DNA from 4 places in the Pseudomonas sp. H3_C08 genome. Region 2 is predicted to be linked to each of the others. Evidence: riboswitches for the same ligand, from Rfam matches in the RefSeq annotation. Region 2 holds a riboswitch; each other region holds the start of a gene.
The links. A riboswitch is a leader RNA that binds a small molecule or an ion and turns the genes downstream of it on or off. The one in region 2 is predicted to bind cobalamin.
Positions count from the first base shown of each region.

Region 1: another riboswitch for cobalamin. It lies ahead of cobO (cob(I)yrinic acid a,c-diamide adenosyltransferase); the one in region 2 lies ahead of AB4N74_RS06805 (ABC transporter substrate-binding protein).
Region 3: another riboswitch for cobalamin. It lies ahead of AB4N74_RS11450 (CbtB domain-containing protein); the one in region 2 lies ahead of AB4N74_RS06805 (ABC transporter substrate-binding protein).
Region 4: another riboswitch for cobalamin. It lies ahead of cobW (cobalamin biosynthesis protein CobW); the one in region 2 lies ahead of AB4N74_RS06805 (ABC transporter substrate-binding protein).

Region 1 covers NZ_CP162803.1:615,027-622,668, forward strand. Annotated here, with positions in the region: gene AB4N74_RS02940 (C40 family peptidase) at 1-355, shown strand, start outside; gene AB4N74_RS02945 (C40 family peptidase) at 575-1,111, shown strand; gene AB4N74_RS02950 (PQQ-dependent sugar dehydrogenase) at 1,246-2,559, opposite strand; gene AB4N74_RS02955 (hypothetical protein) at 2,626-3,210, opposite strand; cobalamin riboswitch at 3,374-3,603, shown strand; gene cobO (cob(I)yrinic acid a,c-diamide adenosyltransferase) at 3,685-4,296, shown strand; gene AB4N74_RS02965 (cobyrinate a,c-diamide synthase) at 4,293-5,693, shown strand; gene bluB (5,6-dimethylbenzimidazole synthase) at 5,690-6,340, shown strand; gene cbiB (adenosylcobinamide-phosphate synthase CbiB) at 6,337-7,245, shown strand; gene cobD (threonine-phosphate decarboxylase CobD) at 7,238-7,642, shown strand, end outside.
Region 2 covers NZ_CP162803.1:1,461,549-1,469,190, forward strand. Annotated here, with positions in the region: gene AB4N74_RS06795 (ABC transporter ATP-binding protein) at 1-380, opposite strand, end outside; gene AB4N74_RS06800 (FecCD family ABC transporter permease) at 377-1,381, opposite strand; gene AB4N74_RS06805 (ABC transporter substrate-binding protein) at 1,390-2,403, opposite strand; cobalamin riboswitch at 2,548-2,741, opposite strand; gene AB4N74_RS06810 (Ppx/GppA family phosphatase) at 2,784-3,719, opposite strand; gene phnX (phosphonoacetaldehyde hydrolase) at 4,067-4,894, opposite strand; gene AB4N74_RS06820 (LysR substrate-binding domain-containing protein) at 4,969-5,838, opposite strand; gene AB4N74_RS06825 (MFS transporter) at 5,849-7,144, opposite strand; gene psrA (iron-containing alcohol dehydrogenase PsrA) at 7,275-7,642, opposite strand, start outside.
Region 3 covers NZ_CP162803.1:2,469,037-2,476,678, reverse strand. Annotated here, with positions in the region: gene AB4N74_RS11480 (fatty acid cis/trans isomerase) at 1-1,317, shown strand, start outside; gene AB4N74_RS11475 (acyltransferase family protein) at 1,502-2,524, shown strand; gene nfuA (Fe-S biogenesis protein NfuA) at 2,582-3,166, shown strand; gene cobM (precorrin-4 C(11)-methyltransferase) at 3,366-4,112, opposite strand; gene AB4N74_RS11460 (cobalamin biosynthesis protein) at 4,194-4,607, opposite strand; gene AB4N74_RS11455 (CbtA family protein) at 4,604-5,302, opposite strand; gene AB4N74_RS11450 (CbtB domain-containing protein) at 5,314-5,511, opposite strand; cobalamin riboswitch at 5,635-5,856, opposite strand; gene AB4N74_RS11445 (hypothetical protein) at 5,891-6,217, opposite strand; gene AB4N74_RS11440 (AzlC family ABC transporter permease) at 6,210-6,902, opposite strand; gene AB4N74_RS11435 (sugar phosphate isomerase/epimerase family protein) at 6,892-7,642, opposite strand, start outside.
Region 4 covers NZ_CP162803.1:2,459,274-2,466,915, reverse strand. Annotated here, with positions in the region: gene AB4N74_RS11430 (ATP-grasp domain-containing protein) at 1-463, opposite strand, end outside; gene AB4N74_RS11425 (hypothetical protein) at 463-1,740, opposite strand; gene AB4N74_RS11420 (2OG-Fe dioxygenase family protein) at 1,740-2,492, opposite strand; cobalamin riboswitch at 2,843-3,054, shown strand; gene cobW (cobalamin biosynthesis protein CobW) at 3,154-4,227, shown strand; gene cobN (cobaltochelatase subunit CobN) at 4,231-7,642, shown strand, end outside.

The DNA of each region.
Region 1 (7,642 bases), 850 kb from region 2:
TGGTACCTCTGAAGCCGGTTTCGATTGCAGCGGTTTCATCGGCTATCTGTTCCGCGAAGAAGCTGGCATGAACCTGCCGCGCTCGACCCGCGAAATGATCAACGTCGATGCGCCGCTGGTCTCGCGCAGCAACCTTGAGCCGGGCGATCTGCTGTTCTTCGCCACCAACGGTCGTCGCGGTCGTGTCAGTCACGCCGGGATCTACCTCGGTGACAACCAGTTCATCCACTCCAGCAGTCGTCGCAGCGGCGGTGTTCGCATCGACAGCCTGGGTGACAGCTACTGGAGCAAGACCTTCATCGAAGCGAAACGCGCTCTGGCCAACGCTCCGACTGTAGTCACTGCTCGCAAGTAATCCCCTGTTGTCGCTGCGTTCGCGGCGACAATCAGGCTTCCGGTAACGGAGTAGACGTAGACTTTACAAGGTGAAGTTAAAGTCTTACTTGAAGTTTGCCGCGTAGCCGCTAGAATCCTGTATCTATATTGATGGCAAACCGCCTGCGTGCTCACGCAGGCGGTTTTGTTTTCTGTCCATCGGCAGAAAAAGCCGCAGCCAGATCAGGATGTTCTGCTTATGACGATGTCGGCCCGCCTCACGTTGATGTTCTTCGCAGCGCTGCTCAGCGCCTGCGCCAGTCGTACGCCGCCACCTGCGCCGGTGGTTCGCGCTCCGGTCGTATTCGGTCCTTCGCAAGCTTTCTCGCCGGCTGCTGAAGACGTGTTGTTTCGCGCGCTCGGCCTGGTGGGTACGCCGTATCGCTGGGGCGGCAACACGCCGGATTCGGGATTTGATTGCAGCGGGTTGATCGGTTTTGTCTATCGTGATGCGGCGGGGATTTCGCTGCCGCGCTCCACGCGCGAGATGATCGTCATGCAGGCGCCGAATGTCGGCAAGGAAGGCTTGCAGACCGGCGACCTGATCTTCTTCGCCACCAATGGCGGCTCGCAGGTCAGTCATGCAGGGATTTACGTCGGGGAAGGGCGCTTCGTGCATGCGCCGGCCACGGGCGGCACGGTGAAGCTGGACAGCCTGTCGAAGGCGTACTGGCAGAAAGCTTATCTGAGTGCCAAGCGGGTATTGCAGCCGGAGCATCTGGCGCATAACCCGTAATTCAAGTTGCCTAAAAGCTAATGTGTAGGTGTGAGCCTGCTCGCGATGACGGTGTCACATTCAACATCAATGTTGAATGATCGACCGCTATCGCGAGCAGGCTCACTCCTACAGTTGTTTGTGCATGGCGAAAATTATTTGCTGGCCGACACTCGCCACACCTTATTGCCAACATCATCCGCCACCAGCAAACCACCTTGCTGATCGATCACCACGCCTACCGGCCGACCCAAAGCATTCTCGTCCTTGTCGAGGAACCCGGTCAGCACATCCATCTGTTTGCCGCTCGGCTTGCCGCCGGTAAACGGCACGAAAATCACTTTGTAGCCACTGTGCGGTTTGCGATTCCATGAGCCGTGCTGACCAATAAACGCGCCTTCCTTGAACTGCGCCGGCAGCGTGTTGCCCTCGGCGAAGCTCAGGCCCAGTGAGGCGGTGTGCGGCCCGACCGCGTAATCCGGGGCGATGGCTTTGGCCACCAGGTCCGGGTTCTGCGGCGTAACACGCACATCGACATGCTGACCGTAATAACTGAAAGGCCAGCCATAAAACCCACCGTCTTTCACGGAAGTGATGTAGTCCGGCACCAGATCACTGCCGATCTCGTCGCGCTCATTCACCGCTGTCCACAGTGCGCCGCTGGTGGGCTCCCACGCCAGGCCATTGGGGTTGCGGATGCCTGAGGCAAAAATGCGGTGATTGCCGGTCGCCCGATCAACTTCCCAGATCGCCGCGCGACCTTCTTCCTTGTCCAGGCCGTTTTCGCCGACGTTGCTGTTCGAACCTACGGTGACGTACAGCTTGCTGCCGTCCTTGCTGGCAATGACGTTTTTGGTCCAGTGGTGATTCAGTGTCCCGCCCGGCAGATCGGCTACCTTGATTGGCTGCGATTTGATCTCGGTCGCGCCGGGTTCGTAGTTGAAGCGCAGCAGGCGATCGGTATCGGCGACGTACAGATCGTTGCCGACCAGGGTCATGCCGAACGGCGAGTTGAGGTTCTGCAGAAACACCGTGCGGGTCTCGGCGACGCCATCATGATCGGCGTCACGCAGCAAGGTGATGCGGTTCGGACTCGGCACGCCAGCGCCGGCCTTGCCCATGACCTTCTTCATTACCCAGCCACGAATGCCACTGCTGTCATCAGGCTTTGGCGGGGCATTGGTTTCCGCCACGAGCACATCGCCGTTGGGCAGCACATAGAGCCAGCGCGGATGATCGAGGCCTTCGGCAAATGCCGCGACCTGGGTGCCGGCCGCCGCAGTCGGTTTGCCGCCCTCGGGCCAGCCGATCGCCGGGGCGATGTTCACCGTTGGGATCAGGGTCTTGTTCGGTTCGGGCAGCTTGGGTGACGGACCGGTGCCGTCGGTGACTTGCAGGCTGGAGGATTCACCGCAGGCGGCGAGCCCTCCGGCGAAGGCGATGACAAAAACGAGCTGGGGCTTGCGCATTGCTGATCTTCCCTATGAATGCATTCCTAATCATAGAGGAGGGCGCAAGCCCGATGGTTCAACTGCTCAGCCGCGGGCTTCCTTGAACAGCACGGCGATGCCCGGGTGATAGTTGCCGGCTTCGCTGCGCAATTTGCGGTAGGCGTAGGGGAAATACCAGGCGACCGCGCAGGTGTGTTCCTTTTGCAGGTCGTCGACCATGTCTTGTAGTTCTTCGGGGCTGGCGCTGTGCTGGGCTTTTTGTGGCGCGACAAACAGGCAGCCGAGCTTAAGATCGCTGGCGTAGCTGATGCGTTTGGCGTCGTTGGTGATGTCCAGCAGGGCTTGAGTCAGATTCAGGTTGGTAACCTTTGGCCAGCGCTGAGTGGCCTGGATAAAGGCGCGGTCTTCGGCACCGGCGAGAAACAGATCGGCGCGGGCATTGCGCTCGCCTTCTTCGTTCTGCTTGCGCGTGGCAGTGTCGTTCAAAGTGACCAGCTCAGCCATCCAGGCTGCGGCCGAGAGCAATCCGAGATTGGCTTTCTCGTCATGCCAGTAAGGGGTGTCGCTGTCGCCGCGCACGGCGTTGTAGCGGTCGATACAGTCAAACCAGCGTTCAAGCACCGGGCGCAGGAATTCCAGGCGCGGGTTGCTGATGATCATGCCTTGCATCGTCATCATCCTTTATTGTTGTAGTGGGCTTTTCGAGAAAAGCATGGCTCTTTGATATCATTTGTATCAGTGTGGCACAAGATTGGCGGCAGATAAGTGATCGGCGGCAGTTATTCGCCCGATGGCCCCCTCTTTAATTGACGCTCCACCCCCAACCCTCTAACCTTCGCGGCTTGTTTCAGGTGCTCTGTGACCTGCGTCGACAGAGTGAAACAGGGAAGCCGGTGAGGGTTGTCTTCGCACGAAGAACCACCACGATCCCGGCGCTGCCCCCGCAACGGTAAATGAGTGAAAACTGCGCCTTGAGCCACTGCCTCGAAAGAAGCGGGAAGGCGCGCAGTCAGGCATGCGCCGCTCATGAGCCCGGAGACCGGCCTGATCCATCCAGCGGCATCACGGTGGGCGATGCCAGGCTTTTTGCCGTCTATTCTTGTGCCTGCCCGCCGTTATCCAGCCTCAACGGAGAGCTCCCCCATGACTGATTCCCCCGAGCGCGACGAACGCCATCTGGCGCGTATGCAGCGCAAAAAAGCCGTGATCGACGAACGCATCGCCAACTCGCCTGACGAGTGTGGCCTGGTGCTGGTGCTGACCGGCAACGGCAAAGGCAAAAGCAGCTCGGCGTTCGGCATGCTCGCCCGTGCCATGGGCCACGGCATGCAGTGCGGCGTGGTGCAGTTCATCAAGGGCCGTAACAGCACCGGTGAGGAGTTGTTCTTCCGGCGCTTCCCCGAGCAAGTGCGCTTCCACGTGATGGGCGAAGGTTTCACTTGGGAAACCCAGGATCGTCAGCGTGACATCGCCGCCGCCGAAGCCGCGTGGGCGGTCTCCCGCGAATTGCTGCGTGATCCGTCGATCGGTCTGGTGGTGCTCGACGAATTGAACATCGCCCTCAAGCACGGCTACCTCGATCTCGATCAGGTGCTCAGCGATCTGCAGGCGCGTCCGCCGATGCAGCATGTGATCGTCACCGGTCGCGCGGCCAAGCCGGAAATGATCGAGATGGGCGACACGGTCACCGAAATGGGCATGCTCAAACATGCCTTCCAGGCCGGCATCAAAGCGCAGAAAGGCGTCGAACTTTGAATCAACCACGTCACTGCCCGGCGGTACTCATCGCCGCGCCGGCCTCCGGTCAGGGCAAGACCACCGTCACCGCCGCGCTCGCCCGTTTGCATCGCAATCAGGGGCGCAAGGTGCGCGTGTTCAAATGCGGGCCGGACTTTCTCGATCCGATGATTCTCGAGCGCGCCAGCGGTGCGCCGGTGTATCAACTGGACATGTGGATGGTCGGCGAGCAGGAAAGTCGTCGTCTGTTGTGGGAAGCCGCCAATGAGGCGGATCTGATTCTGATTGAAGGCGTGATGGGCCTGTTCGACGGCACGCCGTCCAGTGCCGATCTGGCGCGGCACTTCGGCGTGCCGGTGCTCGGGGTGATTGATGGGACGGCGATGGCGCAGACCTTTGGTGCGCTGGCGCTCGGCTTGGCCAAGTATCAGCCAGATCTGCCGTTTGCCGGTGTGTTGGCCAACCGCGTTGGCACCTTGCGCCATGCGCAATTGCTCGAAGGCAGCCTCACCGAAGGTCTGCGCTGGTACGGCGCGTTGTCCCGAGAAACTGGCATCGAATTGCCGAGCCGCCATCTCGGTCTGGTCCAGGCCAGTGAATTGAATGATCTGGATGTGCGTCTCGACGCCGCCGCCGACGCATTGGCCAGCAGTTGCGAGGTAGCGCTGCCACCGGCGGTGGAGTTTGCCGCACCGGACGTGATCGCTGTCGAGCCGTTGCTGAAGAATGTGCGGATTGCCGTCGCCCGTGATGAAGCGTTTGCTTTCACCTACGGCGCGAGTCTCGATCTGTTGCGGGCGATGGGCGCCGAGTTGAGTTTCTTCTCGCCGATCCGCGACTCGCAATTGCCTGAAGCGGATAGCCTGTATTTGCCCGGTGGGTATCCGGAACTGCACCACGTTGCGTTGTCGCAGAACACCGCGATGTGTGAGGCGATTCGCGCGCATCACGCGGCGGGTAAGCCGTTGCTCGCCGAGTGTGGTGGGATGCTGTACCTGCTCGATTCGTTGACTGACGTTGAAGGCACCCGCGCTGAATTGGTCGGGCTGCTTAAGGGCGATGCGGTGATGCAGAAGCGTTTGGCGGCGTTGGCGTTGCAAGCGGTGGATCTGCCGGAAGGTTCGTTGCGCGGGCACACATATCATCATTCGTTGACGACTACCGAACTGGCGCCGATTGCGCGGGGTTTGAGTCCGAATGGTGGGCGCGGTGCCGAGGCGGTTTATCGGGAAGGGCGGATGACGGCTTCTTATGTGCACTTCTATTTCCCGTCGAATCCGGCGGCTGTCGCTGCACTGTTTGCGCCTGATTCCGAAGGCGCCTTCGCGAGCAGGCTCGCTCCCACAATTGAAACGGTGGTGACTGAAGCAATGCAATCCCCTGTGGGAGCGAGCTTGCTCGCGAAAGGGCCATGACCGACAACACATTCTCCGAAGCCGAGCGCGAAGCGGTTTATAGAGCCATTGCCGAACGCCGCGACATGCGCCACTTCACCGGCGGCAGCGTCGAACCGGAGCTGTTGCGCCGACTACTGGAAGCCGCCCACCAGGCCCCAAGCGTCGGCCTGATGCAGCCCTGGCGTTTCATCCGCATCAGCGACCGCAGCCTGCGCGGGCAGATCCAGAATCTGGTGGAAGAAGAACGCATCCGCACAGCCGAAGCCCTCGGCGAGCGCAGTGACGAGTTCATGACGCTCAAGGTCGAAGGCATCAATGATTGCGCCGAAGTGCTGGTCGCCGCGTTGATGGATGATCGCGAAAAGCACATTTTTGGTCGCCGTACATTGCCGGAAATGGACATGGCCTCGCTGTCCTGCGCGATCCAGAATCTGTGGCTGGCCTCGCGCGCCGAAGGCCTGGGCATGGGCTGGGTCTCGCTGTTCGAGCCGCAAGCGTTGGCGGATCTGCTGAAGCTGCCCGAGGGTGCCAAGCCACTGGCGGTTTTATGCCTGGGGCCGGTCAAGGAATTCTATCCGGCGCCGATGCTGGTACTCGAAGGGTGGGCGCAGGCGCGGCCGCTCAATGAGTTGCTGTACGAAAATTATTGGGGAGTGAGTCAATGAGTGTGGCGTTGTTGAGTGTCGCCGCAGTGGCGCTGGATGCGCTGTTGGGTGAACCGAAACGCTGGCATCCGCTGGTGGCGTTCGGCAATTTCGCCGGGCGCATCGAGCAACGCTTCAACGCTGGTGGCCGGGGTTGGCGCAGCCATGGGGTCACTGCGTGGGTGATCGCGGTGCTGCCGCTGACCTTGCTCGCCACGGCGTTTTCCTGGGCGCCATACGTGGGCTGGGTCGTCGAGATTCTCGCGCTGTATTGCGCCCTCGGCATGCGCAGCCTCGGTGAACATGTCGCGCCGGTCGCCGCCGCGTTGCGCGCGGATGATCTGGACGAGGCGCGCAAGCGTGTCGGCTATCTGGTCAGCCGCCAGACCGATGAACTCGACAGCACCGCCGTCGCCCGCGCCGCCACCGAGTCGGTGCTGGAAAACGGCAGCGATGCGGTGTTTGCCGCGCTGTTCTGGTTTGTCGTGGCGGGTGCGCCGGGCGTGGTCCTCTATCGCTTGAGCAACACGCTCGATGCGATGTGGGGCTATCGCAACGAACGCTTTGAGCGTTTCGGTTGGGCAGCAGCAAAAATCGACGACGTGTTGAACTACATTCCTGCGCGTCTGGTGGCATTGACCTACGCGCTGCTGGGTAAAACCCGACTCGCGCTGAAGTGCTGGCGCGCGCAGGCGCCGAAGTGGGACAGCCCCAACGCTGGCCCGGTGATGGCTGCCGGGGCCGGTGCCTTGGGCGTGGAGCTGGGCGGCCCGGCGATCTATCACGGCGAACTTCACGACCGTCCGCAACTCGGCGAAGGCGCTCCAGCGGATGCCGATTCCATCGACCGTGGCTGGCAATTGGTCCAGCGCGGGGTATGGTTATGGCTGCTGATTCTCTGCGTGGGAGCTGAATTCTATGCTTGAGCACGGTGGCCGGCTGCGCAAGGCTGCACACGATTACGGCATTGCCGAGGCGGACTGGCTCGACCTGTCCAGCGGCCTCGCGCCGTGGCCATTTCCGATCCCGGAAATCCCGCTGCGCGCCTGGGCGCGCTTGCCGGAAACCGATGACGGTCTGGAGCAAGCCGCGTGCGATTACTACGGTGCCGCGCAAGTGCTGCCGGTGGCCGGTTCGCAGATGGCCATCCAGTTGCTGCCGCGTTTGCGCCGGGCCGGCAAGGTCGGCGTGTTGTCGCCGTGTTATGCCGAACACGCCGAAGCGTGGCGGCGCAGTGGTTACATCGTGCGCGAAGTGCTGGAGCAGGAAGTCGAATTCTTTCTCGACAGCCTCGACGTGCTGGTGGTGGTCAACCCGAACAAT
Region 2 (7,642 bases):
TCGGTCAGCGCCTGCTGAACAATGGCGTCGTCGGCCGCCGACCACGGTTGCAGCGCCGACAGCCAAGGCGTGCGCCCCAGCGCGACAGCGTCGAACACGCGAATGCCGTCGTCGGTGTCGGCCTGCTGTTCGACCACCGCAAGCTTTTGCGCAATGCTGCGCCGGGCCATTTTGCCCAGGCGCAGACCGTCGAGCAGCACCTCGCCAGCGCTCGGTTCACGCAGCCCGGCCAGCAACTTCAACAGAGTGGATTTGCCCGCGCCATTCGGCCCGACAATGCCCAGGGTTTCGCCACGCTGAACCTCAAGGCTGACACCGTTGAGCAACTCGGCGCCGCGCACCCTGAAGCTCAGGCCGGAACAACTCAAAACACTGTTCATCGTGCCGACCTGCGGCCAACCAGAATCAAGGCAAACACCGGCGCCCCGACCAGCGCGGTAATCACCCCGACCGGAATCACCTGGCCCTTGATCAGTGTGCGCGACAGCACATCGGCGGCTATCAGAAACACCGCGCCACCCAACGCACTGGCCGGCAGCAACCGCGCATGACCGGTGCCCAGCAACAGACGCGCGGCATGAGGAATGACCAGACCGACAAAACCGATCGAGCCGACAATCGACACCATCACTGCCGTCACCAGCGCTGCACAACCGATCAGCAGAATCTGCACACGCCGCACCGGAATGCCGAGCGACGCCGCCGAATCCGCACCAAAGGTAAACGCATCTAGCGCCCGCCGATGCCACAGGCACACAACCAACCCCAATACGGCCACTGGCACCGCCAGCCACACCGATGGCCAGCGCACGCCGCCAAGATTGCCCAGCAACCAGAACATGATGCCGCGTGCCTGCTCGGAGCTGGCCGAGCGGGTGATCAGAAACGCCGTCAGCGCATTGAACAGCTGCGAACCGGCGATCCCCGCGAGAATGATCTGCCCGGTACCGCTGGCCGAGCCGCTGACCCGCGCCAGCACAATCACCAGCACGAACGCCGTGACCGCGCCGGCGAAGGCACCGACCGAGAGTGAGATGATCCCGGCACCTACGCCAAGCAGCGCGACCATCACCGCCCCGGTCGAGGCGCCGGCAGAAATGCCCAGTAGATAGGGGTCGGCCAACGGATTGCGCAGCAGCGACTGCAAAATCACTCCGCAGGTCGCTAACCCTGCACCGCATGCCGCCGCGACCAATGCCCGGGTCAGGCGGTAGTTCCAGACGATGCCTTCATCGATCGGGTCGAGGACATGCCCGGCGCCCCACAATTTGTTCGCCAGCACTTGCAACACCACGTCCGGTGCAATCGAGGTTTCCCCGATGGCCACGCCGGCGACCACTGCAATCAACAGGGTCGCCAGGGCCAGGAGCGTGCGGATCAGGCTGGCACTCATTGCGACAGGTCATAGCCGTTGATGGCCGTGGCCAATTGTTCGATGCCCTCGAACATGCGCAGGCTCGCCTGCAGGGCCATGGCGTCGAGAATGATGATGCGGTTGTGTTTCACCGCGTCCATGTTGCGCGTCACCGGGTCGCTGCGCAGGAAGGCGAGCTTCTTTTCATAGTCGTCGGCGGGGAAGCGTCGGCGATCCATGCGCGCGATGACGAGGAAGGTCGGGTTGGCCTTGGCGATGGTCTCCCAGCCGACCGTTGGCCACTCTTCATCGGACTCCACCACGTTGAGCACGCCGAGGGTGCTGAGCATGAAATCGGGAATGCCTTTGTGCCCGGCCACGAATGGCTCGATGTCCATTTGTGCGCTGGAGAACCACACCAGCGCACTGGCGTCTTTGAGCTGTTTGCCTTGGGCGGTGGCAATCGATTTGGCGAGACTGGCCTTGAGTTGATCATTGAGCTGCTGGCCACGCTCTTGAACATCGAAGATCTGCGCCAGTTGGCTCACGCTCTTGTAAATGGAGTCAATGCGAAACGGCGCCAGTCGCGTGCCATCGGCGCCGACGAGGTTGTCCTTGGCTTCGCAATCGGAAGGCAGCAGGTACGTTGGAATCTTCAGTTCATGAAACTGCTCGCGCGTGCCCACCGCGCCTTGCGGGCCGACCATCCATTCCAGTTCCACGGCGACCAGTTCCGGACGCTTGCCGATTACCGACTCGAAACTCGGCTCGTTGTCAGCCAGACGCTCGATCTTGTCATCCTGCGCTTTGTATTTGGCCAGCACATTGTTGAACCACAGTGAGGTGCCGACGACTTTGTCGCCCAGGCCCATGGCGTAGAGCATCTCCGTGCCGGCCTGGCCGATGGTCACGGTGCGCGTCGGTGCGTGCTGGAAGGTCAGGGTGCTGCCGCAGTTCTCGATCGTCAGTGGATAGACAGTCGGTGCCGCCTGCGCCAGGGCGCCAAGGCTCAGGCCGGTAATGAGGGTGGCAACGCGGGGCAGCAGCATGGGGCAGTCTCCAGGGGAACCGTACGGGGAGCGGGAGAGTACGGTCTGGAAACACACCATCGAACGCGGTCAGGAAAACAGCGCAAGGCCGGGCAGCCAACGAAGACGCGCACGGCACGATGTCCTTCCCGGACACCCCGCCGGTTAGTAATCACTGTGCCGGCAGGTCTCCTGACTGATGCGTCATCGCCTGGCTCCGGCCTTCCCGGGATTCACCCAGTGGCAGTCGTGGAGCAGGCTCGGCACCTACAGTTGCGGGGGCAGTTCCGGTCAATGCTGTGCAAGCACCCCGGATTCCCTATTAGTCCCGTTCGGGAACCAGCGGCGGCATGTTAGTCGATCAAGCCGCCGAAGGGGAGACGAATCTGTTGCGGCGAGGATTAGTGCTGGCTCATCAAACCGTGCAACACGCCCAGACGCAGGCCCGGTTCGGAGGGCAGCATTTGTGCGATACCGAACACTTTGAATGCCGCCAGCATTAACACCAGACCGCCGGGCAGAATGCTCTGGCGGTGTGGTTGCAGGCCTGCGAGCTTGAGCTGTTGCACGTTGTTTACCTTCAACAACAGCAGCGACAGGCGCAGCAGGCCGCCGTAGGTGATGCCGTCCTGGCCGAAGTCGTTGAGGCGATTGGTCTTGAGTACTTTGGCGAGCATGCGCGCGGTGCCGGAAGAGCCGATGGTTTGCTGCCAGCCCTGAGCACGGTAGCGCCGGGCAACTTTTTCAAACTGCAGGATGGCGAAGCGTTCGGCCTCCTGTAGCGCGCCGGCGGACACATCGCCGCCGCGAAAGAATCGCGTGCTCAAGGTGCCGCTGCCGATGGCGATGCTTTCGGTTAACAAGGGTTGTGAGCCCTGGCCGAGGATCAGCTCGGTGGAGCCGCCGCCGATGTCGACCACCAGGCGCAGGTCGTCGGCGCTGGGCAAGGCGTGAGTTACGCCGGCGTAGACCAGCCGCGCCTCTTCATGGCCGCAAATGACGTCGATGGGAAAGCCCAGATGCCGCTCGGCACTGGCCAGAAACAGTTGCGCGTTGTCCGCTTCACGCACCGCGCTGGTGGCCACCGCACGAACCCGGCCGGCCTCGAAACCACGCAGCTTCTTGCCGAACCGCGCCAACGCCTGCCAGCCGCGATCCAGTGCCAGTGCATCCAGCGCACCGCCGTCAAAGCCTTCGGCGAGGCGCACCGGTTCGCGCAGGGTTTTCACTTCCTGAATCTGCAAGCCTTTGCGGCTGCGCACCGACTGGCCGATCATCAGGCGAAAGGCGTTCGAACCCAGGTCGATGGCGGCAAACAGCGAGGCGTCGTCTTTCATGGGAATCCTTGCAGAGCATCCGTCGCGAGGCTCAAGACGGTTTGCGAGGATTCTGCCGTGATCTTGATGACATCCTGATGACGGGGGCGGGGCGATTGAATGAATTTGCGACTGTCACGACACTGTCATTATCCGGCGTCTATGCTGAGGTCAATACATCGCGTGTTCTTAAAGTTTTTGCTGCCAGTTTTGGCAGCTTTTTTTTGCCCGCGATTTGGCTGTTGATCGTTCCCACGCTCCGCGTGGGAACGCCTCTAGGGACGCTCCGCGTCCAGTGACGCGGAGCGTCACGGGCTGCATTCCCACGCAGAGCGTGGGAACGATCAGCGCGGGGTGCGGACGATCAATCAGCAGGACTGAGGAGTTTCGCCCCGGGCCAGGCGCGCATTGATGTCTTCGATCACTTCGGGCAGTTCGGCGATGGTGTCGATCAGGTAGTGCGGGCGCGAAGGGGCGAACATCTTGCCGATCCGCGCGCGTTCTTCCGCCAGTCGATCCGACGGCAACGCCTTGTATTGCTCATAGGTCAGGCCCAGTGCGTTGCCGGAGCAGGTCAACGCCACCGTCCACATACCGGCGGCGCGCCCTTCGAGAATTCCCGGCCAGGTGTCGTCGACCTTGACGCAGGCGGCCACGTCATCGATGCCCAGGGCAATCACGTTGGCCAACGCCTGCGCCGGATACGGCCGGCCATTGGGCACTTCATCGGTGGCGACGACATGGTCAGCGACGTAGCCATTTTCCCGCGCCAGTTCGACGACCTTGGCCATTACCACCGCCGGGTAGCCCGAGCACGAACCGATTTTCAAACCCTTGTCGCGCAATGCTGCAATGGCTTCGAGCGCGCCCGGAATCAGCGCCGAATGCAGGGCGATTTTCTCGATCTGCAGCGGCATGAAACGTTCGTAGATTGCCGTTACATCGTCGTCACTCGGCAAGCGATCAAACGCCGCGCGGTAACGCTCGGCAATCTGCGGCAGGTTGCACAGGGTGCGGATGTGATCCCACTTGCCCATGCCCATCGGCCCGCGCGCTTCTTCCAGCGATACCGCGACGCCGAACTCGGCAAAGGCTTCGACGAAGATTTGCGTTGGCGCAAACGAGCCGAAATCGACAACGGTGCCGGCCCAGTCGAGGATCGCGGCTTGCAGGTGAGTCGGTTGTTGGTACTGCATGGTCAATCTCCGTTTTCAGGTAAGCGTGGGCCGTCCCTCGGCAATGAGGTAGGCGGTTCAAGGGTCAGTGCTGATCAGGTCAGCGGTGGGTTCGCATCAAACAGTTCGGCAATCACTGGCCGGTTCCGGCGGATGCCGAGGCAGCACAGGTGGTATTCGATGAAAAACGGGTGATCGACAAAGGTGATCGGCGTGGTGCCCGGGGTTTCGGCGTACTCGACCGCCGAGACAAATCCGATGCCGATGCCTTTGACGATCGCGTGGACGATGGCTTCGCGGCTGTTGAGTTGCATGACGCAGTTGAGATCGATATTGAGGCGCTTGCAGCTTTCTTCCACCAGTTGCCGGGTGCGTGCACTGGATTCGCGCATCACCCATTTTTCGCCACTGATTTCACTGATGTGAACCTGCGCCTGACTGGCCCACGGATGGTCATCACGCACCACGGCGATGATCGGATAGCGGTGATACAACCGCGTGTGGAAGCGCTCATCGAATTCCGACAAGGCCAGAATCGCCACGTCGATATCAAAGTTGAACAACCGCGCCAGGGTGTCCTTTTCCGAAGAAAACGAGGTTTCCAGTTCGATATCCGGATGGCGCTGCATCAGCTCATAGGTCAGGTTCATGGCAATCGGCGGTGACACCGCGCCGAGGCGCAGCATTCCGGTCTTGCGCTGCTTGAAGCTCTGCAACAGTTGCACGGCTTCATCCTCCTGACCGAACAGGCCCTGAGTGATCGCATAGAGCTTGTGCCCGGCGGCGCTCATTTCGATGTAGCGGCCACGGCGATGGAACAGCTCGACCGAGAAGGTGTTTTCCAGCGCATTGACCTGTTCGCTGACGGTCGGCTGACCGACGCTCAGGTACTCCGCCGCAAGGGTAAAACTGCCGGTCTTGGCCACCGCATGAAACGAACGCAACCACTTGTGATACTGGTACATGCAAGCCCCGTCAGCGTCGAATGAACAATGCCACTGCCGCGCTGCACAGGCAGGCGCTGGTGACCACTATGAAGATGAGAGACGTGTTTGCCGTGGTGTCAAGCAAACGACCTATCATCGGCTCGGCCAGGCCGGCGAACAGGTATGAGGAAAAGTTCATGATTCCGGTCGCCGTACCGGCGCGTTTGGCCCCGACCAGATCCGGGCACAGCGCCCAGAAACTCGAGGCCGGGCCGTAGACGAAGAAGCCGCACAGGAACAGGGCGATCAGGCCGATGACGCTGTGTGGTGGCAGGCTCCACATCCACAGGCTGGTCGCCGCGCCCAGCACCATATAGAGCATGATCGCCAGATACCGCTTGGAGCCGAACAACTTGTCCGACACCCAGCCATTGCTCAACGCGCCAACCGCCATGCCGACGGGGAGGGCGACGGTGATCCATTTCGGGTCGACCATGCTGTCGCCGCTTTTCCAGTTGGCGCCGAGAAAGTGCACCGGCACCCAGACGATCAAGCCGTAGCGCGCCGCGTTCTGAAAGCCCAGGGACAGCGCAGCGATCAGCAGGCGGGGATTCTTCAGCACGGCTTTATAGCGTTGTGCCGAGGACTCGACTTCGCCCTGCGCGGCTTCCTGATGTTTGTCGTCAGCGTTGGCCACACCGGTATCACCCACCGGTTCGAAGCCCAGATCCTGCGGGCGTTCGCGGGCAACCAGATAGAAAATGATCCCGCCGGCGAGCATCAGCAGCACTGGCAAGCGGAAGATCCAGCGCCATTCCAGTTGCAGCACTTCGAGCACGACGATAGAGGTGACGTACGACAGAATCGACGCGCAGCCGGCGGCGAAGGTGTAAAAACCATAGACCTTGCCGCGCTCACCTGCTGCCCACCAATTGGCAATCAGTCGACCACCCGGCGCCCAGCCCAAGGCCTGAAAGTAACCGTTGACGCCCCACGGCAGAATCAGGCTGGTGAAACCACCGGCAAAACTGGTCACCCAGTTGGCACCGCAGGACAGCACCGCACCCAGCGTCATGATCCGTCGGCCACCGAATTTATCGGCGAGGTTGCCGTTGATCGCCTGGCCAATCGCGTAGGCCCAGAGCATCGCTGCAGAGGCCCAGCCGAGGGTTTCCTTGCTCAGGCCGAACTCGGCCTGAATCCCCGGAATGGCAAAACCGAAGGTCTGCCGACCGGTGTAGAAAAACAGGTAACAGAACATCGCTGCCAGCAGCATGCGCCACTGGGCGACCCGGAACGAGGCAGAACGTACGGCGAGACCAGGCATTGTTTCGGCACGATTCATGATCTTTTCCTTATTGTTGTCGGTTCCCGCCGGGTGTCGTCGGCGGGGTGCACTCTTTTTTGGTGCGACAGGAAATCACCGCGGCTGCATGCCGCTGGTGGTGCTTGGGTGACTCGGGTGTTATCAGGCGTCAGGCGGCTTGTGAACCGATGAAGTTCTTGCCGCGCGCACCTTGCATTGCGAGCTGGATGATGGCTTCGGCGTCCTTGGCCGAGACGCCGTAATCGGCAAACTCGGTCTTCACCCCGAGGCTGTGCAGGAACTCGCGCAGTTGCTGTTGGGCTTTGCTCAGGTCCGCGCCGAATACCCGTTGCAAGGTACGGTCGCGAGTAGCGTCGTGGCCCCAGGCCAAACCCAAAACCAGCGGCAAGGTGAAGGAGCAGGCGATGCCGTGGGGCAAACCGTGGCGCAAGGTCATCTCATAGGAAATCGAGTGCGCCAGCGCGGTTTTGGTGTTGGAAAACGCCAGCCCGGCCTTGAGTGCGGCCAGTGCCATGC
Region 3 (7,642 bases), 1.0 Mb from region 2:
GCCAACCCGTTCGCCACATTTGAAGCGATCCCGGCGCAGGCGCGTTATCAGTTCATGCTCGACAACGCCGAATACTTTGTCCGCACCTTCATTCGCGGCCCGGTGTGCCGTGGGCAGATCGCCACCGACGTGATCCGTGACAACTTCTGGGCGCTGTTCCAGGCGCCGGAACATGACCTCTATATCACTGACCCGAACTATCGCGGCCAGGCCACGCCGTTGCTGGCCATGCCCGGGCAGAACGATGACGTCGGCAGCGTACTGAGCCTGTGGCGCAACTACCGTGACAAACGAAACGAATACGAAGCCTTGCGCCGCGACAGCTACGCTGATTTGCCGGCGCCCAGCTGGTCGACCCTGTGGGCCGGCAACGACAACGCGCTGTTGAGCATTTTCCGCCACTTCGACAGCGCCTCGGTGACCAAAGGCCTGATCGGCGAGGTGCCGCAGACAATGTGGCTGTTCGACTATCCGCTGCTCGAACGCACCTATTACCAGTTGGCAGTCAACTTCGACGTGTTCGGCAACGTCTCGCATCAGGCGCAAACCCGTCTGTATTTCGATTTGATCCGCAATGGCGCCGAGCAAAACTTCCTGCGCCTGATGCCGGCCGACTCCCGAGAGGATTACCTCGACGATTGGTATCAGAACAGCGGCCAGTTCAAGATGTGGCTCGATTACGAAGCGATCGACGACGACAAGCCGACGGCACTGAAACTTGATGAGAAAGACCCGAAATACGACTTCGCCATGCAGTTGCTGGCGCGTTACGGTGATCTCAATGCGCACCCGGATCCGATCAACCGCTGCGATGGGGCTTACTGCTCGCGGCCGAATATTGACCCGGCCCTGCAAAATGCCGAGCAGGCGCTGAGCCGCCTGACCTCGCGTCCGGCGGCCGGTTTGAAGGTCATCGACCAACTGCCGGAAGCCACCATGCTGCGCATTGCAACCGCCAACGGCAAACGCGAGGTCTACAGCCTGTTGCGCAACCGCGCGCACAGCAACGTGGCGTTCCTGCTTGGTGAGTCGCTGCGCTATCAGCCCGGGCTGGACACGATCACCATTTACCCGGGCGTGCTCAGCAGCTATCCGAACTTCATCTTTAATGTCCCGGCCGATCAGGTGCCGGAGTTTGTCGATGCAATGGAAAACGCCAAGGACGCCAATCGTTTCGAAAAAATCGTCGAACGCTGGGGTATTCGGCGCAGTCACCCGCAATTCTGGTTCTATTTCCACGATCTGAGCCAATACCTGCACGAAACCGACCCGGTGGAAGAGGGCGTGCTGGACATGAACCGCTACGAGAATCTTTGATCGTTTCAGATTGGCCTGCTGTCCCAACTTGAAGCAACACAACCAAACCCTTGTAGGAGTGAGCCTGCTCGCGATGGCGGCGGTACATTCAACATCTTTAGTGCCTGATTTTCCGCTATCGCGAGCAGGCTCACTCCTACAAGGGATCTGAGGTGGATTCAGGAATTGTGATCGGGAGCAGGTGATGTTGATTTCAGTGCAAGCCCTGCGTGCGCTGGCCGCGTGGACGGTGGTCTGCCACCACTTCATGCAGATTTTTTTTGACTTCAAGGCGCGCGGACCGGTCGGCCAGTTCTTTATCGACAAAGGCGCGGTGGGCGTCGACATTTTCTTTGTCATCAGCGGGTTGGTGATTTTCCTCTCGACCGAAAACAAACCGCTGCCGCCCGCGCGTTTCCTGCTGTACCGGCTGTTTCGCATCGTCCCGGCGTACTGGCTGTACACGCTGCTGATGGCGCTGCTGGTGGTGTTCGCCCAACCTTTGCTGCCGGATCAGACGGTGGACTGGGGCCATCTGCTGCTGTCGTTGCTGTTCATTCCTACCGAGAATCCTGGCGGCTACGGTATCTATCCGACGTTGAATGTCGGCTGGACACTGAATTACGAAATGCTTTTCTACGTGCTGTTTGCCTGGGCGCTGCTGTTTCGTTTGCAGGTGCGCCTGCTGGTGGTCGCCGCGCTGCTCTTTGCCGTGTGTCAGGCCTGGACCGGGTTTGGCTGGGTCAGCGCGTTCTATCGCTCGGACATCGTTTATGAGTTTCTGCTGGGGATCGGCATTGGCATGCTCTATCGGCGGGGCTGGATCGGCCCCGGTTTTTGGTTGCCGCTGACTTGCATCGTCGTGGCACTGCTGGCGATTTATTACTTGGCACCGGCGCCAAGGCTGCTGAGCTGGGGCGTGCCGAGTGCAGTGCTGGTCATGGCGTGTATCTCACTTGAGCGTTATGTCGAGCGCAGCCGAATGCTCAAACTGCTTGGCGATTGCTCGTATTCGGTTTACCTGATGCACGTGCTGGTGCTGTCGACGGGGGGATTTATCGCGCAGCGCTACGCGATCAACCCGTATTTGATGTTTGCCGTGTGCGCGCTGGCGATTGGCGTTGGCTCGTGGTTGAGCTACGAATGGGTGGAAAAGCGCAGTTACCATTGGCTCAAGGCGCGGGTTGACATGGAGCCGGACGAGAATCTTTCCCGACAAAAATACTAGGACTTTGTCCGGCGCAATGATTGGCGTAAACTGCGCCCAAGCCTGCGAGGAGTTTCCATGACCGCTATTACCATTACCGACGCCGCCCACGATTACCTGGCTGATCTGCTCTCCAAGCAGAACACCCCGGGCATCGGCATCCGCGTCTTCATCACCCAGCCTGGCACCCAGTACGCTGAAACCTGCATTGCCTACTGCAAGCCGGGCGAAGAAAAACCTGAAGACACCGCGCTGGGGCTGAAAAGCTTCACCGCGTATATCGATCACTTCAGCGAAGCGTTTCTCGATGACGCCGTTGTCGACTACGCCACCGACCGCATGGGCGGCCAGCTGACCATCAAGGCGCCGAACGCCAAAGTACCGATGGTCAACGCCGACAGCCCGGTCAACGAGCGCATCAACTATTACCTGCAAACCGAAATCAACCCGGGGCTGGCCAGCCACGGCGGTCAGGTCAGCCTGATCGATGTGGTTGAAGACGGCATCGCCGTGTTGCAGTTCGGTGGCGGTTGCCAGGGCTGCGGCCAGGCGGACGTAACCTTGAAGGAAGGCATCGAGCGCACCTTGCTCGAGCGTATTCCGGAGCTGAAGGGCGTTCGCGACGTGACCGACCACACGCAGAAAGAAAACGCCTACTACTAAGGTGTTCGCTGCGGACATGAAAAACGGCGCCCCGTGAGCGCCGTTTTTTATGGGTGAAATTCAGGAATGCATTTGCGAGCAGGCTCGCTCCCACATTTGAAATACGATCAAATGTGGGAGCGAGCCTGCTCGCGAAAGGGCCTTTGATCGTTCCCACGCTCTGCGTGGGAATGCAGCCCGGGACGCTCCGCGTTCCAATTCATGGTCTGTAGAGGTGAGCATGCCCGGCGCGATACAGCGATGACTCGCTAAACACCTCGCTGCCCAGCACTCGGCCCACCAGAATCAACGCCGTACGCCGAAACCCTTTGGCCTCAACCTTTTCGGCAATATCCGCCAGCGTCCCCACCACCCAATCCTGATCAGGCCACGTCGCCCGGTGAATCACCGCAATCGGGCAATCCGCGCCGTAATGCGGCAGCAGTTCCACCAGAATCTTCGGCAAATGGTTAACGCCCAGATGAATCGCCATGGTCGCGCCATGCTGCGCCAGACTGCCAAGCTCTTCGCCTGCCGGCATCGCGGTTTTGTCGGCGTAGCGAGTCAGAATCACGCTTTGCGACACGTCCGGCAGCGTCAATTCCGCGCCAAGCAACGCCGCACAGGCTGCGGTGGCCGTCACGCCGGGAATGATCTCGAACGGAATATCCAGCTCACGCAGATAACGGATCTGCTCGCCAATCGCGCCATACAGACTCGGATCGCCGGAATGCACCCGCGCCACATCCTGACCCTTGGCATGCGCGGTCTTGATCAATTCGATGATCTGTTCCAGATGCAATTCGGCGCTGTTCACCACTGTTTCGGCTTGATGGCCGTCGAGTAACGCCGCCGGCACTAGCGAACCTGCGTAGATAATCACCGGGCAACTGCGAATCAGCCGCTGGCCTTTGACAGTGATCAATTCCGGGTCGCCGGGGCCGGCGCCGATGAAGTAGACGGTCATCGTTGAATCCTGAGTAAAAGAGGGCACGACTGCGTTGCAGATGAACAACGCTCATGATCAATGGCGGGGATTATCGGGATTTTACGCCGCGCCGGCCAATGCCAGCGTGGCCTGAGCGTATTTTTGCCGGGAGATCAGCAGTTTTGCCGGCGCTTGAATCAGCTGTTCAGCGAGCGCAAGCGCGGCACTTTCGGCGACGCCGTAGCAACCGGTGCGTTCGTAAGCAATCTGTGAATGGTGACTGAGCCGCTGTTGGTAGCTGGCCAGTTCGTCACTGCTGAAGTACAGCAGGGGCAGAGCCAGTTGTGCAGCAAGTTCTTGCAGGCCCGGCTCGTCGCGCTTCAAGTCGATACTGGCCAACGCTTTCACCGCCTCAAGCTCAATGCGATGCGCCTGTAACGCTTGATCGAGTAACGCGCGCAGCGTGCTGGCCGGGCAGCCGCGCTGGCAGCCCAGGCCGACCACGAAGGTCGGCGCTGCGCGGTCATCGGTCATGCGTGGTATTGACCAGCGCTTTTGCGGCGGAACAACCAGGCGCTGATCAGGCCCAGGGCCAGCCAGAACGCCACGTTGGTCAACTGCGAAGCGATTTTGAACTGAGCTTCGAGTGCTTCGGGGGCGAGCATCGAATGCACTTCCGGTTGCGGTGCGCCGATCACGTGGGGCACAGCGAGGATGGCCACACCGAGGACCTTCATCAGCCAGTGACGGCTGAACGCGATCAGCGACAGACCTACAGCCGTCGAAGCGGCCGTGCCGATCCACCACGTCTGCCGCGAAGCCAGATCAGCCGCAGCGGTGCCCGGCAGTTCTGGTGGCAGGCCCAAGGTCGGAGCAAGCACGAACGTCGCGTAACCGGCCAGGCCCCAGAGCAGGCCCTGCGAAGTTTTGGTCGGCGCGCGCAGGGTGTAGAGGCCGGCGAGCATCAGGGCGAAACCGACGGCTACGACCAGATTACCGCCAGTGGTCGAGACTACGCGCTGCCAGCCGTCTTCCGGCTCCCAGGCCTCGGCATCATGGGTGTGCGCAGCCACGCCAGCGGCATGTTCGTGAACCGCCACCGGCTCGGACTTCTCGAAGGTTTCCGCCTGCAGAATCAGCGGCGAAACCCAGAAGCTTTGCAGCAGAGTGAGGAGCAGGGCGGCCAGCAGACCAGAGAAACCTGCAGTTTGCGCGATACGCTTGATCATGTCGGCAGGTCTCAATGGCACGGGAACGCGGCGCTGTGGCGGGTATCGTGGGCGGCGTTGTGCACCGCTTCGATGTGCGAGAAACCGGCAAAGTAAACCAGACTGGCGCCGAGGATCGACGCAAAGATTGCGGCGGTCAGGCGTTGGCTCAGGGTGGTGGTGCTGGCGATTTTGTCCGTGTTGCTGCCGGTGCTGCTGATGATCGACATGGCGCTTCCCTCTGGAGTGTCAGCGGGTGAATAGAGCGCATGAAAACCCCTGCGGGTCGGGCTCGCAGAGGTTCGAACAGCGCCCGCCCACCGCGGGTTTGTTATGTGCAGCGCCGCACAAATGCGGGCTGTGTGTTGCGGGCCGGTCTCCGGGCTCACGAGGGGCTGGCGTCAGGCCGACCTGCAAGCGTCACCTTCCCATACCGTATTGGCACAGTGGTTTTGACGCTTCGCTCGCTTACCGTTGCGGGGGCAGCACCGGACTGACATGGGCTTGAGTAAAGCACATGATTCACCGGTTTCCCGTTTCACCCTGTGAAGGGCACCCGTAACAAGTTGTGTAGGAGAGCATGGGCGGGGGATTTGAGTCAATCGACGCCTAGCGCATGATCAGCAGGACGTACACCCCCAGCGCCATCAGGAACGCATAATAGGATTTGATTCGCGTCAGGCTCAGCAGCCACGCCAACGCCACCGGGAGGATCCATGGCATGGCCGCCAGGTGCTGGCTGGCCAAAGGATAGAGTGAGACCGCCAGCAGGCTGACGAGCATCGCCACCGATGTGTATTTTCCCAGACGATCGATGAAAGCGCGGGCAGTTGCCGAAAGCCGTTCGACATCGACGGCCAGCGGCAGCAAGCGGCAGACGATCGAAACCAGCGCGCAAATCAGTACGTACAGCCAGAAAGTACCAGGTTCAATCATAGACATAGCTCGTCAGAACGGTGATGGCGAGCACCAGCAGCAAGCTGACCTCGCCCAGCCACAGCAAGCTCGCGGCGGTGGCCAGGCCGGCAATCCATTGCGCATGGAAGCTGTGACGGTCGCGGGCCATCTTGCCAAGCGAAGCGCTGATGAAAATCGCGATCACCACACTGACGTGATCCATCACTGCGTTGTCGGCCACGCTGGCGAAACAGTACCCGACCACGGTGCCAAGCAGGGCGGCGGCGTACAGCAGAAAGCACACGGTGTTGGCATACGGGCGGCTGATCGGTTGCTGATCCTTGCGGATCGACATCAACGTGAAAGCCGCATTTGCCATCACCGCCAGGGCGGGGACAAACGCTTTGACCGGGCCCTGGAGGCTGGATTTCAGGCTCAGTGTGAAGACCAGAAAACGCAAGTTGATACTCAGCGCCGAGACCAGCACGCCAAAGGCGTTAAGCAGGTGCGCGGGGGTTTCCAGCAGCGTCAGTTGCAACGGCGAGGCCATTACCGTACCGCTGAAAACCACCATGGCCGGAAGATCCAGACCATGGCGGCGCCCGAGCATGCCGATCAGGATGAAGGTCAGCAGCAGCGAGAAGACGAACGGTAGCGCATCGCGGATACCGGTCGCGATCTCGCTGCGCGACGCCGGTTTTGCCAGGTTCGACTCAACCAGCATGAGTGCTGTGCCGCGAGCCGGCCAGCAATTGCTCTACGCCGTTCTTGTAGGCCAGAGCTTTTTCCAGGTAGTACTCGGTGGAGAAGCGCGGAATGAACTCTTCCACCACGGCCACCCCCCGATAGCCGTTGACCGCGAAGCGATTGAGCACATCGCTCAGGCGCAAGTTGCCTTCGCCAATCGGCAGATGTTGATGGTGGGTGTTGTTGAGGTCGGCAATGTGCAGATGCCGGGTAACCGGCGCCAGATCGGCAATGGCTTTGAACAGGCTTTCACCATACGGCAGCAGTGAGCACAGATGCGTCACGTCGATGGTCACGAAGCACCCGGTTTCCTTGTGAAAGCGCAGGTGTTCCTCGACGGTGAAGACCGGGAATTTCGGCCGCTGACCGCCCATGTTCTCCAGGCACAGGGCGATGCCATCGGTGTTGCAGCGCTTGGTCACCTGGTTGATCGCTACTATCAGGTTGTCCAGCAGTTCGCCGTTTTCCAGTTGATCTTTGTAGCCGGGATGAAAAGTGACGCTGGTGGCGCCGGCCTCGTGGGAAAACTCCACGGCGGCACTCAGGCAGTCCACCGCTTGGGCACGTTCGGTCAAATCCGGGGAGCACAGGTTGTACTGGCGACCCCACCATCCGGCGTGGACGGTCAGCGTGATGCCATTGTGTTCGGCGAAGCTGCGGATTTTCCCGGCAAGCTCAGACCGGTCTTCGGCGCTCAGCGACCAGAAGGTTTTTTCG
Region 4 (7,642 bases), 1.0 Mb from region 2:
TCGCTGGCTTCAGGATGAACGGGTAGGGCAGATCGCCCGGGCGCGCCAGCAGGTCGTCGATACGAACCTGGCGAGAGAGCACGTGCAGATCCAGGTTGCGCGACTGTTGGAAGCATTGGCGTTGCAGCACCTTGTCCAGCGTGTTTTCCACGTTACGGTGCAAGTGGGCCAGCGCCGGCAGCGCCGCACACAGCCGCCCCGTGATCGCGACATAGCCTTCACGGAAATTCAGGACACTGGTGAAGCCATGCTCGTCCAGCAACTGCTGCGTCAGCTGGATCAGATCCGCGGTCAGCCCTCTGGAAAAGTCGTACAGCGCCACCGGCGAGATCTGTTTCGCATCGGCGATCTTGCTGGTTTTGCGACTATCGGCAATCAGCAAAGGGGTGATGCCCTCGGCAATCAGGCCCTCGTATTCTCCGTCACGAATATTGCCGATGATCAGGCAGGCCGCTGCACTCATTAGTCAACCTCCTGATCGAAGCTGTAGTGGACCCGGTTCAGGCGCTGGCAAATGTGAGCCAGACGAATCCGGTCCACGCCGTTGGCGCCACCGCTCAAGACATTGCGAATGATGTGCGCCAAGGCATCCAGGTCTTCGCTGCTGATGCCCAGACGAGTGATTTCCTGAAGGCCGAAGCGCAGGCAGTCGCGGCCATTGATCTGTTTATTGTTGATCCGGATCCCCAGTTCATTGAGCTGCTGCGCCGCTTGCCGGGCCCGTTCGCCTTCGAGCAACAGCAGGTGCGTGTCGGAGGGGTGCAGCGTCCAGCCCGGCAGGTCGGCGAGTGCGTCGTGCAACTGGCGAGTATTGGCGCACATGCGTTGGGCGTAGGCCTGGCCGTAGCGCTGGGTTTCCAGCAGGCTGACGAACAGTTGCAGCAGACCGGGCAGATTGGGCGAGGACACCAGCGCACCACTGAGCGTTTGCTCGATCCGCTGGGCCAGATCGGCACGCCGGCAGACGATCAGTGCCCGGTGCGGACCTGCCAGGGATTTGTGGGTGTTGCCTTGAAGAATATCCGCCCCCTCGTCAAGCGGGTTGGGAAAGACCTTCCCGGCGATGAGGCCCAGAGTGTGCGACGCATCGTAGATGATCAGTGTCCGCTCAAAGCCCCGGCGGTTCAGCAGCGCGCGCAGTGGTTTAAGGGCGATTGCCCGTGTGGTCAGACCATGGTCGAGCAGTACGGCTGCCGGTTGTACACCGCACGCCTGGAGTTGCCGATCAACGTCCCCGAGATCAATTTGTCCGTCAGCCGTCAGTTTCAAAAAGACGCTGTGCCGGCCCATCTTCTGCACCAGAGGCCCGGTAGCGAAATGCCCGCCACTTTCGGGCGCCAGTGATAATACGCAGTCGCCCGGCTCGGTCAGGGCGGCCAGCACGCTCAGCGTGCAGTGCACGCCGGAGAGCACACGGTATTCGACGAACGGCGCGTTGAACATTGCCTGCACGGCTTGGGTCGCCAAAGCCTTTAATGTTTCGACTTCGGGGAAGTGTTCGACCTGCATGCCATTGAATTCGGCGGCATAGCATTGACCGTCAATGGCCTGTGCATTGAACAAGTAACGCTCGTAATGGCGATTCTGTCCTAGCGTGCGTGCAGTCTCGGACAATATGTTTTCATTGGCGGTCAGCGATAGTGTGGAAGTTCTTCGTGCGCACGCCTGTTGAAACTGTTCAATGATGAAGCTATGCGCGAGTGGGGTACTGACTGAAAGTGCATGAGTCGAATGATTCATTAGTAGTCCGCCAGGTCGAAGTCGATAATCAACATATCGCGACTGCCGCGATCCGAATTAATGCTCGATGTTTGCAGTGGGGAAACTTCATGCAGAAGTATTCGGTCATTCAAGACGACGGTTTCCAGATAGTCAGTCAAAGTTGCACTGAATACTTGGCCACCTTCTTCATCAAATATCCGGCTTTCGCCACCGATGACATGCTGACGTTGAATCAGGTGTTGAAAGACAAAATCGTGCCCGTCGCGATGTCTGCCCTCAGGGGTGGCCTGGCCAGCATTGCCTTGATCGCAGAGGATACGGAACTGATGGCAGGTCACGAGCCAGTCGCGCGGCCCCAGCGCCATGTCCAGCAGTGCCAGGTCGGCGGCCAGCAGTGTCTGCAGAATCGGGGAGTCAATGAACGTCGCCTCGCAGCGGGTGTAGGTGCGCTGCACCCCGCCCAACAGCGGGTTGTCGGTCTCGGCTTGAAAAAAGTGGCAGTCTTGCAGCGCCGTCCACTGGCGTTCCCGTTGGCGATACTGGAACTTGCAGATGCGTCGTTCGCGAAGACCGTTCTCTGCGCTGAGATACGCATCGGTATGCAAATGCTCCCAGGTCGCATTGAATGCCCGGCATGCTTCGCGTCCCAGCAGCGCAACATCCAATGCTGGATAGTGGGCACTGTGCGCATAGTGGCAATTGCGCAGTAGTTCGGAAAGTTCCTTTAGTCCGGCATCACTTGAAAGCCGTAACGCGTTACCGGCACTCATGTTGTGGATACCCATGGGTGCAGGAAAGAAACAGGCAGGATCAAATACTGATAATAATCAGCCATGCAAGAAATCCTTTCTTGAGAGACTCATAGTCCTTGTGCGAACTCATCGTTCATATCTTGTATTGATTTATCAATTTGGTTTTTGTAAAGATATGTAATCAAATACGCGCAGCCGCTCTATTTCAGGGTTTAACCCGGTGGTGGTTTTTTAATTTAACGGAGAGGGCATGTAAGACATAACTTACAACTACTTCTTAAGTGAGAAGTGTTCGCGATCATTAGATGAAAAAGTTGCTGTCCTTATAACCACAATGATCCAGGCGTTGACCCGCCTGCCGTGCATGCGTAGCCTTGCGCAATCGAGGTTCTCCGGCGTGTGCCGGAGCTAAGAAGGGAACGCGGTCAATGCCGCGGCTGCCCCCGCAACTGTGAACGGTGATGTTCGCTGCCACGCCACTGCCAGCTCAACTTATGAGCCCGCGGGAAGGCGCAGCCAACGCCAGGCCCAGCGCCTGAACGCCGTCAGCCAGGAGACCTGCCTCGTCACAGATTCTCACTACAACCGGGCGGGGTGATCCGGTGGCGAACTCTCCAGGCACGCGCGCGCGTTGCCGGTTCTCGTCCCGTATGCCCGCCGCTTGCCAAAGGGCATACCGATGAAAACACTGGCCAAACTCCCCGTCACCATCGTCACCGGCTTCCTCGGCTCGGGCAAGACCACGCTGCTGCGGCACATGCTCGACAACGCTCAGGGCCGTCGTATCGCGGTGATCGTCAACGAGTTTGGCGAGTTGGGCATTGACGGTGAAATCCTCAAGCAATGCACCATCGGTTGCACCGAAGAGGAAGCCACCGGCCGCGTTTACGAGCTGGCCAACGGCTGCCTGTGCTGCACCGTTCAGGAAGAGTTCTTCCCGGTGATGCGCGAACTGGTTGCCCGTCGCGGCGATCTCGACCATATCCTTATCGAAACTTCGGGCCTGGCCCTGCCAAAACCGCTGGTACAAGCCTTCCAGTGGCCGGAAATCCGCAGCGCCTGCACCGTTGATGCGGTGATCACCGTGGTCGACAGCCCGGCCGTCGCCGCTGGCACTTTCGCCGCGTTCCCGGATCAGGTTGATGCCCAGCGCAAACTCGACCCGAACCTCGACCACGAATCGCCACTGCACGAACTGTTCGCCGATCAACTGGCCAGCGCCGACCTGGTGATCCTCAACAAGGCCGACCAGACCAGCGCTGAAGATCTCGCTCGTGTCCGCGCTGAAGTCGCCGAAGAACTGCCGCCAGCGGTGAAAATCATCGAAGCCAGCAACGGCCGTCTGCCGCTGGACGTGCTGATCGGCCTCGGCGCCGGTTCCGAGGAGCACATCGACAGCCGCCACAGCCATCATGATCACCACCACGGTGAAGGCGATGACGACCACGATGACCACGATCACGACGCCTTCGATTCGATCTCCATCGAACTGCCACAAGCCGACGAAACCCTGCTGCTCGACGCCCTGGCGCAACTGGTGGTCAAGCACGGCATCCTGCGCGTCAAAGGTTTCGCCGCCATCCCGAACAAGCCAATGCGTCTGCTGATCCAGGGTGTGGGTACGCGTTTTGACAAGCATTTCGACCGTCAGTGGGGCGCTGATGAAGCGCGCGTCACGCGTCTGGTGTTGATCGGTCAGGAACTCGACGCCGCGCAACTCGAAGCGCAACTGCGCGCTGCGCTCAGCGTTTAAGCCATGCACCTGCTCAGGACTCAGCCCGGCGGTTTCGTCTCGGATGACAACATTGCCGACCTTGGCCAAACCCCCGCCGAGCTGGTGATCCTGTGCAGCGGCGACTCCAGTCTGGCGCTGCTCGCCGAAGCCGCGCAGCAGTTGCCGGAAGATTACCCGAGCCTGCGTCTGGCCAACCCGATGCAGGTGCAGAATCACGCTTCGGTCGATTTGTACGTCGATGAAGTGCTGCGCCACGCCAAGGTGATTCTGATTTCGCTGCACGGCGGCATCGCCTATTGGCGCTACGGCGTCGAGCGTCTGATCGAACTGTCCGAGCGCGGTGTGCAGGTGATTCTGGTGCCGGGCGATGACCGTCCTGATCCGGAACTCAGCGACCTGAGCACCGTCAACGCTGTGGATCGTGATCGCCTCTGGCAATTCCTGCGTCAGGGCGGCCTGGGCAATGCGCTGGACTTTTTCCGCTGCCTCGCCAACCGTTGGCTGGCTCGCGATTACGCCTGGGAAGAACCGCAGGCGCTGCCGCGCACGGCGATTTACCATCCGGATAAAACCAGCGCCGCACTGAGTGACTGGCAAGCCGATTGGCTGCCTGCGCACCCGGTCGCGGCGGTGTTGTTTTACCGCTCGCATTTACAAGCGGCGAACACCGCGTTCATCGATGTGTTCTGCCAGCGCTTGCAAGCGGCGGGGCTGAATCCGCTGCCGATCGCGGTGGCCAGTCTGAAAGAACCCGGCTGCCTGACGGTGGTCGAGGACTGGCTGGACGAGGTTGAGGCCGGGGTGATTCTCAACACCACCGGGTTCGCTCAATCCAGCCCGGAAGCGCCGCATCTGCGACCGTTTCGCCGAAATATCCCGGTGATCCAGGCAATCTGCGCGCAGGACAACGAGCCCGGCTGGCGCGACAGCGAGCAAGGCCTGGGGCCACGGGATCTGGCCATGCACATTGCCTTGCCGGAACTCGACGGGCGCATCATCAGCCGGCCGATCAGTTTCAAGGATCTGGCCTGGCGCAGTGAGCGCAGTCAGTCCGATGTCGTCTGCTATCGCGCGCAGCCCGAGCGCATGGATTTTGTCGCTGAACTGGCGCGGCGCTGGATTGATCTGGCGCAAGTACCAAATGGCGAAAAACGCATCGCATTGATCCTCGCCAACTATCCGACCCGTGATGGGCGCATCGGCAACGGTGTCGGTCTCGACACGCCGGCGGCGGCGCTGAACATCCTGCGTGCATTGCAGGCTGAGGGATATCCGCTCACCGCTGAACTGCCGAATAGCGGCACCGAGTTGATCGAGCAATTGCTCGGTGGCGTCAGCAACGATCTCGACACCATTGATCTGCGTCCGTGCCAGCAAAGCCTGGCGATGGACGCTTATCTGACGATGTTCAACGCGCTGCCCGAGGCCAATCGCAGCGCTGTGATCGAACGCTGGGGCACGCCGCAAAACGACCCGATGTGCCGCGACGGGAGGATGATGATCGCCGGTCTGCGCTTCGGCCTGACCTTCGTCGGTATTCAGCCGGCGCGCGGTTATCAGGTCGACCCGAGCGCGGTCTATCACGACCCCGATCTGGTGCCGCCGCACGCTTATCTGGCGTTCTATTTCTGGTTGCGCAACACCTACGGCGCCCACGGCGTGATTCACGTTGGCAAACACGGCAACCTCGAATGGCTGCCGGGCAAAGGCGTCGGTCTTTCGGAGAACTGCTGGCCGGATGCGTTGCTCGGTCCGCTGCCAAATATCTATCCGTTTATCGTTAACGATCCGGGAGAGGGCGCGCAGGCCAAACGGCGCACGCAAGCGGTGATTATCGATCACCTGATGCCGCCGCTGACCCGTGCCGAAACCTACGGGCCGTTGCGCAATCTGGAGCTGCTGGCCGACGAGTATTACGAAGCGCAGCTGCTTGATCCGCGCCGCGCCCGTGAACTGCAGCGCGACATTCTGCTATTGGTCCGCGAGACGCAGATCGACCGCGAACTGCAACTCGATGCCGCGCTGGACAGTGATGCCGACGCGGCGATCTGGTTGCCGCGCCTGGATACGTATTTGTGTGATTTGAAGGAATCGCAGATTCGCGATGGTTTGCACATTTTTGGTGAATCGCCGAGCGGGCGTTTGCGCATTGATACGTTGTTGGCTTTGCTGCGTATACCGCGTGGCGATGGCAAAGGCGCGCAGTCGAGTTTATTGCGGGCATTGGCCAAAGCGTTCGAACTGGGTTTCGACCCGCTCGATTGCGCGCTGGCCGACCCTTGGTCTGGTCCGCGCCCCGATCAATTGCGATCAATCGGCGACGAAGTCTGGCGCACCGCCGGCGATACCCGCGAACGCCTCGAACTGTTTGCCACACAGCTGATTTCCCAAGCCCTGCACGATCCATGTGGGAGCGAGCTTGCTCGCGAAGGCGTCGTGTCAGCCAACACTTCATTCACTGACACACCGCTTTCGCGAGCAAGCTCGCTCCCACAAGGTCCGGGGTGGTCTGATGTGAATGCGATTATCCAGTCGCTGCGCGAAGTCGTCGCCCCACGCCTCGATGCCTGCGGCCCCGCCGAAATGCGCGGCCTGCTCGACGCCCTCAGCGGTCGCTTCGTCCCCGCGGGCCCCAGCGGTGCACCCAGCCGTGGTCGCCTTGACGTGCTGCCCACCGGCCGCAACTTCTACTCGGTCGACGTGCGCAACCTGCCGACCACCACCGCGTGGCGCATCGGTTTCCAGTCGGCGACGTTGATTCTGGAACGGCACCTGCAAGACCACGGCGATCACCTGCGCCAGCTCGGATTGTCCGTGTGGGGCACCGCGACCATGCGCACTGGTGGCGACGACATCGCCCAGGCCATGGCACTGATGGGCGTGCGTCCGGTGTGGGCCACTGGCAGTCAGCGCGTTGATGATTTCGAGATTCTGCCGCTGAGCCTGCTTGATCGTCCGCGCGTCGATGTCACGCTGCGAGTTTCCGGGTTTTTTCGGGATGCCTTCGCCAACCTGATTCGCCTGTTCGACGCCGCCGTGCAAGCAGTGGCAGCGCTGGACGAGCCGGACGACCTCAATCCGCTGGCCGCGAAAGTGCGTGCCGAGCGCGAGGCGCTGCGGCAATCGGGCCTCGATGAGGACACCGCGCGGCGTCAGGCCGGATGGCGGATCTTCGGCGCCAAACCCGGCGCGTACGGCGCAGGCGTGCAGGGCGCCATCGACGGTCGCTTGTGGCAGAGCCGTGAAGATCTCGCTGAGGTTTATCTGAACTGGGGCGCTTATGCTTACGGCGGTGCCGACGAAGGCACCGCTGCACGCGAGCAATTCGTTCAGCGCCTGAGTCAGGTACAAGCGGTGCTGCAGAATCAGGACAACCGCGAGCACGACCTGCTCGATTCCAATGATTACTACCAGTTCCAGGGCGGCATGCTCG